DNA from 2 places in the Spiractinospora alimapuensis genome. Region 1 is predicted to be linked to the other one. Evidence: predicted binding sites of a transcription regulator. Region 1 holds the regulator's gene; the other holds the start of a gene.
What was found. The regulator HspR, encoded in region 1, represses chaperone genes until heat shock. The targets are predictions, from matches to a motif close to ANTTGAGTCNNNNNGACTCAANT.
Positions count from the first base shown of each region.

Region 1 (4,440 bases):
GGACGCGGTCTCGAGGTCGTTGTCGCGTTCGGCCCGGTCGGCCTGGCTGCGGAGTTCGTCCAGGCGTTCTTTCAGTTCTCCGACCTGGTTCAGGCCCGCCTTCTCCGCCTCCCATCGGGCGTTGAGCGCGTCCAGGCGTTCCTGGGTGTTGGCGAGCTCGTCCTGGAGGCGTCGGAGCCGGTCCTGGCTCGCCTCGTCGGACTCCTTCGCCAGGGCCATCTCCTCCATCCTCATCCGGTCCACGGAGCGCTGGAGTTCGTCGATCTCCACGGGTCGGGAGTCGATCTCCATGCGCAGGCGGGACGCGGCCTCGTCGACGAGGTCGATGGCCTTGTCGGGGAGGAAGCGGGCGGTGATGTACCGGTCGGAGAGCGTCGCCGCCGCCACCAGCGCGGAGTCGGCGATCTGCACCTTGTGGTGCGCTTCGTACCGGCCCTTCAGCCCGCGCAGGATGGCGATGGTGTCCGCGGCGGAGGGCTCGTCCACGAGCACCTGCTGGAAGCGCCGTTCCAGCGCCGGGTCCTTCTCGATGCGTTCGCGGTACTCGTCGAGCGTGGTGGCGCCGACCATGCGGAGTTCGCCCCGCGCGAGCATGGGCTTGAGCATGTTGCCGGCGTCCATGGCGCCCTCGGAAGCACCCGCGCCGACCATGGTGTGCAGTTCGTCGATGAAGGTGACGACCTGCCCCTCCGACTCCTTGATCTCGTTCAGGACCGACTTCAGGCGCTCCTCGAACTCGCCGCGGTACTTGGCGCCGGCGACCATCGCCGAGAGGTCCAGGGACACCAGCCGCTTGTTGCGCAGGGACTCGGGCACGTCGCCGTCCACGATGCGCTGTGCGAGCCCCTCCACCACGGAGGTCTTGCCCACGCCGGGGTCGCCGATGAGGACCGGGTTGTTCTTGGTGCGGCGGGAGAGGACCTGGATGACGCGCCGGATCTCGGTGTCGCGGCCGATGACCGGGTCGAGTTTGCCGCCGCGCGCCATCTCGGTCAGGTCGACGCCGAACTTCTCCAGGGACTGGTAGGTGTCCTCCGGGTTCTCCGACGTGACCCGAGCGTTGCCCCGCACCTGCTCGAACGCCTCCAGCAGGGCGTCCGGGGTGGCTCCGACCTCGCGCAGGATTCGGGCGGCCTCCCCGCCGTCGGAGGCGAGTCCGACGAGCAGGTGCTCGGTGGAGATGAACTCGTCCTCGAGCTGCTTGGCGCGCTGCGAGGCCGTGTTGATGACGGTGATGAGCTCCCGCGAGCTCTGCGGCGCGTTGACGCTGGCGCCGCTGACCTTGGGCAGAGCGTCGATCGCCTGCTCGGTGCGTTGTTGCACCGTGTTGGGGCTCGCTCCCACCGCCTGCAGCAGGGGACGGGTGATGCCGTCGGACTGCTGCACGAGCGCGTCCAACAGGTGGACGGGCTCCACGTTGGGCGTGCCGTCGGTCGTGGCGCGACGCATCGCGCCGGAGAGGGCCTCTTGGCTCTTGCGGGTGTACTTCAGGTCCATACTTCCCGTCCCCTCGGGTCGATCCGGTTCACACGACGGTGTGCGGCGGTCGGCTACCTGGGGGGTTCGCCCGACTCGAAGATCGTGACGCGCGCGTGGCGGACCGGCAGGATCTCGGCCCCCGGTCGGGTCTGTCCCACGCCGCGGCGCGCCACGGCGTTACGTGCCGCCTGCAGCTCGTTGCGCATGTGGAACACGTGCTGCCGCAGTTCCGCGACCTCACGCTCGAGCTCGAGGATCCGCTTGATGCCGGCGAGGTTGATGCCGTGCTCCTGCGAGAGGCGCTGTACTTCGCGCAGGAGCTGGATGTCGCGCATGGAGTAGCGCCGGCCCCGGCCGGAGGAACGGCCGGGGGAGACGAGACCGAGACGGTCGTACTGGCGCAACGTCTGCGGGTGCAGACCGGAGATCTCCGCCGCCACCGAGATGACGTACAGCGGAGTGTCGTCGTCGAACCGTCTGTCGTTCATGTTCTAGGCCCCCTTCGCGCGAGCCTCGAGACCGCTGCGTGGATCCTGGTCGGATGTGGCGGCCTGGTACTTCTCCAGGGCCTCACGGGCCGTGGGGTTCAGGGTCTTGGGGACCGACACCTCCACGGTCACCAGCAGGTCGCTGATGGTTCCGTCCCGTCGCGGCGCCCCCTTGCCGCGGACCCGGAACGTCCGCCCGTTGGGCGTGCCCGGTGGGATCTTCACGGTGACCGGGAAGCCGTTCAGGGTGGGGACCCGAACGTCGGCACCGAGCGCGGCCTCCGGGAAGGAGACCGGGATGGTGACGGTGAGGTTCTCGCCTGACTTGCCGAACAGTTTGTGCTGCTGCACATGCACCACCACGTAGAGGTCTCCGGCCGGTCCCCCCCGTTCTCCCGGCGCTCCTTTGCCCTTGATTCTGATGCGCTGCCCGTCGCTCACCCCCGCGGGGATGCGCGCCTGGATCGTACGGGTGCTCTGCCCCCGGCCGCTGCCGCTGCAGAAGGGGCATGGGTCGTCGACGACGAGGCCGCGCCCCTTGCACTCCGGGCAGGGTTCGGACAGGGAGAAACCACCGAGGTTGCGGCTCGCGTGCCCGGTGCCCTCGCAGTTGGGGCACACACGCGGTGTCGTCCCGGTCTTGGCGCCGGTCCCGTTGCAGTGGGCACAGGCGGACTCGCTGGTCAACCGGAACGAACGGGTGATGCCCGACGCGGCCTCCTGGAAGGTCAGCGTCGTCTCGGTCTCCACGTCGGCCCCGCGTCGGGCCTGGGTCGTGGTCGGACCGCCGCGGCCACGGTTGCCGAACAGGCCCCCGAACAGGTCGCTCAGGCGTTCTCCACCGGCCTGTCCTGCCTGGCCGAAGAGGTCCCCGACGTTGAAGTCGCCGGTCCCGCCGCCACCCCCCGGACGGTAGGACCCGCCGAACATCGACCGGGCGTCGTCGTACTCCTTGCGCCGGTCGGTGTCGGAGAGGACGTTGTAGGCCTCGGAGATCTCCTTGAAGCGGTCCTCGGCCGACTCGTCGCCCTTGTTCGCGTCCGGGTGGTACTTGCGCGCCAGCTTGCGGTAGGACTGCTTGATCTCGTCCTGCGTCGCCGTCTTCGAGACCCCGAGGACCTTGTAGTAGTCCTTCTCCAGGTAGTCCTTCGTGCTCATCGGCGCCTAGCCTTCTCCCGCTCGTCCGCTACGTCGTTGCCACCCGGCCGAGATTCTCGTGCCCGGGGTCGCCCCCGGGCACGAGAACTCCGCATTACTCTCGACTCGCTTCGGTGGCGTCCCCGGCGCCATCCGACTCCTCGGCCGTCGCGGACTCATTGTCCTCCGGCGGCGCGGCCGCCGACTCGGCGGCCTCCTCTGGTTCGTCCGCGGGCCCGCCGACGACGACGCGGGCCGGACGCACCACCCGCTCCTCGACGCGGTAACCGGGCTGGAATACCTCGATCACCGTCGGCGTGCTCAGCCCGGGCGTGGGGACCATGGTGAGCGCCTCGTGCACGGTCGGGTCGAACGTGTCGCCCTGTTCTCCGTACTTCTCCAAGCCGAACTTGGTGACGAGGGCCTCCAGGGACTCACCGACGGACCTGAAGCCGCCGGTGAGCTCGTCGTGGTCCCGAGCGCGACCGATGTCGTCCAGGACGGGAAGGAGTTCCCCGAGCACCTGGATCAGGGCCTGGTCGCGGGTCGCGGCCCGGTCCCGGTCGACCCGCTTGCGGTAGTTGGCGTACTCCGCCTGTACCCGCTGTAGGTCGGCGGTCCGTTCCGCGAGCTGCTGCCGAACGCCCTCGACGTCCTCGGCGACGCCCCCGTCCGTCTGGTCGGTCGCCGCTGCCGTGGCCTCGGCGTCGGACGGCTCGGACTCCGGGGTCACGCCCTCGGACTCCTGCTTCTCGGCCTCCTCCACCGTGGGTTCTCCTGCCTCTGCGCTGCGGGCCTGGAAGGTCTTGGGGTCGATCCGGCGGTTGTCCCGGATGACCGGACCGTCCTGGTCCGTGTCGTTGTCCTGCTCCGGTCGCGCCATCAGGCTGCTCCTCTCCTGATCAGGCGCTACCGTCGCGCTTGCCGGTGTCGTCGTCGACGACCTCGGCATCTACGACGTCCTCCTCGGCGCCACCAGCCTCCTCGGAGCCGGCGGCGGCTCCCTCGGACGGGGCCTGGCCCTGGCCGTAGATCGCGGATCCGATCTTCTGGCTGGTCAGGGCGACCTTCTCGCTGGAGGTGCGGATGGCCTCGATGTCGCTGCCCTCAAGAGCGGACTTCAGCTCGCCCAGGGCGGCCTCCGTCTCCTCCTTGGTCTCGGCCGGGATCTTGTCCTCGTTGTCCTTGATGACCTTCTCGGTCTGGTAGACGAGCGACTCCGCGTTATTGCGGACCTCGGCCTCTTCGCGACGCTTGCGGTCCTCTTCCGCGTACTGCTCGGCGTCCTTGACCATCTGGTTGATGTCGTCCTTGGACATCGCCGAGCCGCCGGAGA
Region 1 covers NZ_CP072467.1:3,654,893-3,659,332, forward strand. Annotated here, with positions in the region: gene clpB (ATP-dependent chaperone ClpB) at 1-1,497, opposite strand, end outside; gene J4H86_RS16970 (heat shock protein transcriptional repressor HspR) at 1,551-1,967, opposite strand; gene dnaJ (molecular chaperone DnaJ) at 1,971-3,125, opposite strand; gene grpE (nucleotide exchange factor GrpE) at 3,220-3,987, opposite strand; gene dnaK (molecular chaperone DnaK) at 4,007-4,440, opposite strand, start outside.

Region 2 (4,440 bases), 1.4 Mb from region 1:
GGGAGCACCCGGCCGGTGAGCGAGACCTCGCCCGTCATCGCGACGTCGGATCGTGCGGCGCGCCCGCTGAGAAGCGACGCCAACGCCGTGGTCATCGTGATACCGGCGCTGGGACCGTCCTTGGGCACCGCACCAGCGGGAACGTGCAGGTGGATACTGCGGTCCTTGAGGTCACCCACGGGCAGTTCCAGTTCAGCGCCGCGGGACCGCAGGTAGGACAGCGCGATCCGCGCCGACTCCTGCATGACGTCGCCGAGTTGCCCCGTGAGCGTCAACCCGCCAGCACCGGACTCGGCGTCGGCCAGCGACGCCTCGACGAACAGGACGTCTCCGCCCGCACCCGTGACCGCGAGCCCGGTCGCGACACCCGGAACGGACGTCCGATCCGCTGATTCAGGTGTGTGCTTGGGCCGCCCAAGGTACCCGCGAAGGTCCCCGGTGTCGACCGCCACGGGGAGCTCGGTGTCCCCCACCGCGACCGACGCGGCGATCTTGCGCAGCACCCGGGAGATGGACCGCTCCAGGTTGCGGACGCCCGCCTCGCGGGTGTACTCACCAGCGAGGACACGGAGTGCCTCGTCGGAGAGCCGTGCCTCACCGTCGTCGAGCCCCGCGCGTTCCAGTTGCCGTGGCAGCAGGTGGTCGCGGGCGATGGTCACCTTCTCGTCCTCGGTGTACCCGTCGAGCCGCACCACTTCCATCCGGTCCAGCAACGGCTCGGGGATGGCCTCGAGCACGTTGGCGGTGGCGAGGAACACGACGTCGGACAGGTCGAGGTCGACCTCCAGGTAGTGGTCCCGGAAGGTGTGGTTCTGCGCCGGGTCGAGCACCTCCAGCAGGGCCGCCGTCGGGTCGCCCCGGAAGTCCGAGCCCACCTTGTCGACCTCGTCGAGGAGCACGACGGGGTTCATCGAACCGGCCTCACGGATCGCGCGCACGATCCGGCCGGGCAGTGCACCGACGTACGTCCGCCGGTGGCCGCGGATCTCCGCCTCGTCCCGGACGCCTCCCAGCGCGACGCGGGTGAAGCTCCGGCCCATCGCTCGGGCGACCGATTCGCCGAGGGACGTCTTGCCGACGCCGGGTGGACCGACGAGCGCGAGGACGGCACCGCTGCGACGCCCTTCGACGATGCCCAGCCCGCGCTCCTCACGCCGCTTGCGCACGGCCAGGTACTCGACGATGCGTTCCTTCACATCATCCAGGCCGGCGTGGTCGGCGTCCAGGATCTCCCGCGCTCCGGTGATCTCGTAGGTGTCCTCGGTGCGCTCGTTCCACGGCATGTCGAGGATGGTGTCCAGCCAGGTGCGGATCCACCCGGCCTCCGGAGAGGAGTCCCCGGACCGCTCCAGCTTGTCCACCTCGTCCAGCGCGGCCTTGTGGACGTGTTCGGGCAGGTTCGCGGCCTCGACCCGCTCGCGGTAGTCGTCCTCCTCGGAGCCCGGCTTGCCGTCCAGCTCGTTGAGCTCCTTGCGGATGGCCTCCATCTGCTTACGCAGGAGGAACTCACGTTGCTGCTTGTCGACGCCGTCCTGAACGTCGGAGTTGATCTTCTCGGTGACGTCCAGCTCGGCGACGTACTCGCGGGTCCACTCGATCAGGTGGGTGAGACGGTCCGCGAGGTCCCGGCTCTCGAGCAGTTCGAGCTTGTGCTGTGTGCTGAGGAACGGCGCGTAGCCCGCCCGGTCGGCCAGGGCCGCGGGGTCGTCGAGCTGTTGGACCGAGTCCAGGATCTGCCACGCCCCGCGCTTCTGCAGGTACGTGGAGAACACCGTCTTGAACTCGCGTGCCAGTTCCGCCAGCTTTCCGGGAACACTGCCCGGCTCGTCCTCGTAGGTCGTCGCATTGACCCACAGCGCGGCACCGGGTCCGGTCGTTCCGGCACCGACGCGGGCGCGCGCGGTTCCGCGAAGGACCGCGGCGGGCTCGCCCTTGGGAGTGCGGCCGACCTGTTCGACCAGCGCCACCGCGCCGACCGGAGCGTAGGACCCGTCGATTCTCGGCACGATGAGCACACGCGGCTTGTCCGCGGTCTCGGCGCCGGCCTGAGCCGCCTCGATGGCGGCCCGGACATCGGAGTCGGAGATGTCGACCGGCACCACCATGCCGGGCAGGACGACATCGTCGTCAAGCGGAAGGACCGGCAGGGTCACCTGGGTAGCAGTCATGAACTCCTCCTAGTTGAGTCACTTAAGCTCAATAAACAAGAGTCCAAGATTGTTCCCCGATCCGTGTTCGCCCACAGCGATCACCCACACGGACGGGATTACGTGGCCGCTGCGCCTACGCCGTGGCGCTTTCGCGAAGAACCCCGTCGAACGTCACGACCGGCATGACGCTTGGTGCCGGACTGCGCTGGTCAATGGGGATAGACGGCGGGAGCTCCTCGCCCAGAAGCAGGCCACGCACCACCGCGCGGCGTACCCGTCGTCGTAGGTACAGAAGCGCTGCCGGAACGCCGCGCGGAGTTCCGCGGCGCGGTGGTCCCGCCACGCCCCCGACCGCACGACGTCGATGAGTCGGTCCTCGGTACGCACCACGGTTCCGGGGCTCTGCCCCGGGGGCGCCGGACGTGATGTCGACGTAGACACCCCGCGATCCGGCGTAGACGTCCCAGTCGGGCACGTATCCGATGATCGGGCGGTCGAGGTTGGCGTAGTCGAACATCACCGACGAGTAGTCAGTGATCAGCCCGTCGGCGGCCAGGCACAGCTCCTCGACGCGCGGGTGGCTCGACACGTCGCGGACCAGACCCCGCTCCTCCAGTTCGGTGATGAGTTGTTGCGGGCCGTAGGAGTAGTGCGTCCGAACGAGCAGGAGATGGTCCGGGCCGATCGCCCGGGCCACCCGCTCCAGGTCCAGCAGCGGTACGTAGCCCCTTCGGTAGTCCCGCATCGTCGGCGCGTACAACAGGACGAAGCGGTCGGACGGCAGGCCCAGCCGCGCACGGATCTCCGCCACGTCCTCGGCGGTGCTGGTGTAGTAGACGTCGTTGCGCGGGTAGCCCGAGGCGACGTTCTGGTAGCTGCCGGGGTAGACCCGCCCCCAGGTCTCTGCGGAGTGGTCGTTGGACACCAGGCTGTAGTCCCAACGGTCGACGCGCCGGAGCAGACTGTGGAAGCTCGTCCCCGCGGCCGCCGCCGGGAACTCCTGTTGGTCCAGCCCCATGTACTTCAACGGGGTGCCGTGGTGGGTCTGGATGTGTACCTGACCGGGTCGCTTGACGATACGGTTCGCGAAGTTCACGTTATTGACCAGGAACTTCGCGCGAGCCATCACTTCGGCGTAGCCCCGCGAGCCGACCGTCACCCAATCCACGCCCGACGGCACCATGTCCGCGTCGCCGTCGCGCACCACCCAGACCCCGCGCATGTCGGGGGCCAGTTCGCGCATGGCGTCGTAGATCGCGGCGGGGTTACAGGACGGTGGCCGGTACCAGTAGGAGGCGAACACCGCGAGTTGGTCGTCCAGGGGGCGGGCACGCTGGACGGAGTAAGTCACGCCGCGGGCGACGCGACTCGAGGCTCGTCGGACCCACCGGCTCGCGGCACGCGCCTGTCGGACGCTGTCACGGCCGACGCGCAGCCCGGTGAGGCTCAGGTGGCTTCCCCGCTCGATGGCCCGATTGGTGCGTCCTGGCGTCCGCTCCGTCGTCTCCCCGTCGGCGGGTGCCAGCTCCGCGATACACGCCGCCGCGTCCCTGAGGTACTCACGCCGATGGGCCCGGGGAATCCGGTTGGAACGGATCAGACAGAAGGTGAAGTGCTCGACCATCTTTCGGTGGAGTTTCCCGCGCACCTCTTCGGACACCCCCGCGCGGTCGACGAAGGCGAACAGTTTCCGGTATTGGTCGAAGATGTCGAAGTGCTTCTTACCCGCCGACGCCGTGATGGCCCCTTCACGGCGCTGCCGATAGTTGAGGCAGGGACGCGGAAGACACATGATCTTCTTGGCGGCGACCATCGCGGCATAGGAGAAGTAAACGTCCTCATAAATTCCGGGCTCGAAACGCAACTCGATACGACGCAGAAACTCCGTCTTGTACGCCTTATTGCAAGCGATATGGAAAATCTCCACCATTTCTGGCCGTTCGTCGAGGGAGAACGTCGACTCGTCGGTGGACCGGAGCAGCTCCTGGAACACGCTGGCGGCGACCCGACCCGTCCAGTAGGACCGCACATGGTCGAACACCAGCAGATCCGGAAACTCTCCCAGTTCGAGGCGTCGGTTGATCGCGGCGAGTGCCCCCGGCTCGTACGTGTCGTCCCCGTCCAGGAACAACACGTAGTCGCCTCGGGCCGCGTCCAGCGCGATGTTGCGCGCCAGACTCAGCCCCCCGTTCCGGGAGCGCGAGATCGTCCGGACTCGGGCGTCCGCCCGGGCGTACTCCTCGATCACCTCCGCACTGCCGTCCGGAGAGGCGTCGTCGACGATAACCAC
Region 2 covers NZ_CP072467.1:2,211,897-2,216,336, forward strand. Annotated here, with positions in the region: gene lon (endopeptidase La) at 1-2,168, opposite strand, end outside; gene J4H86_RS10075 (bifunctional glycosyltransferase/CDP-glycerol:glycerophosphate glycerophosphotransferase) at 2,284-4,440, opposite strand, start outside.
Region 2: a site for HspR is predicted at 2,180-2,202, ahead of lon (endopeptidase La). Genes of this name have one in related genera too.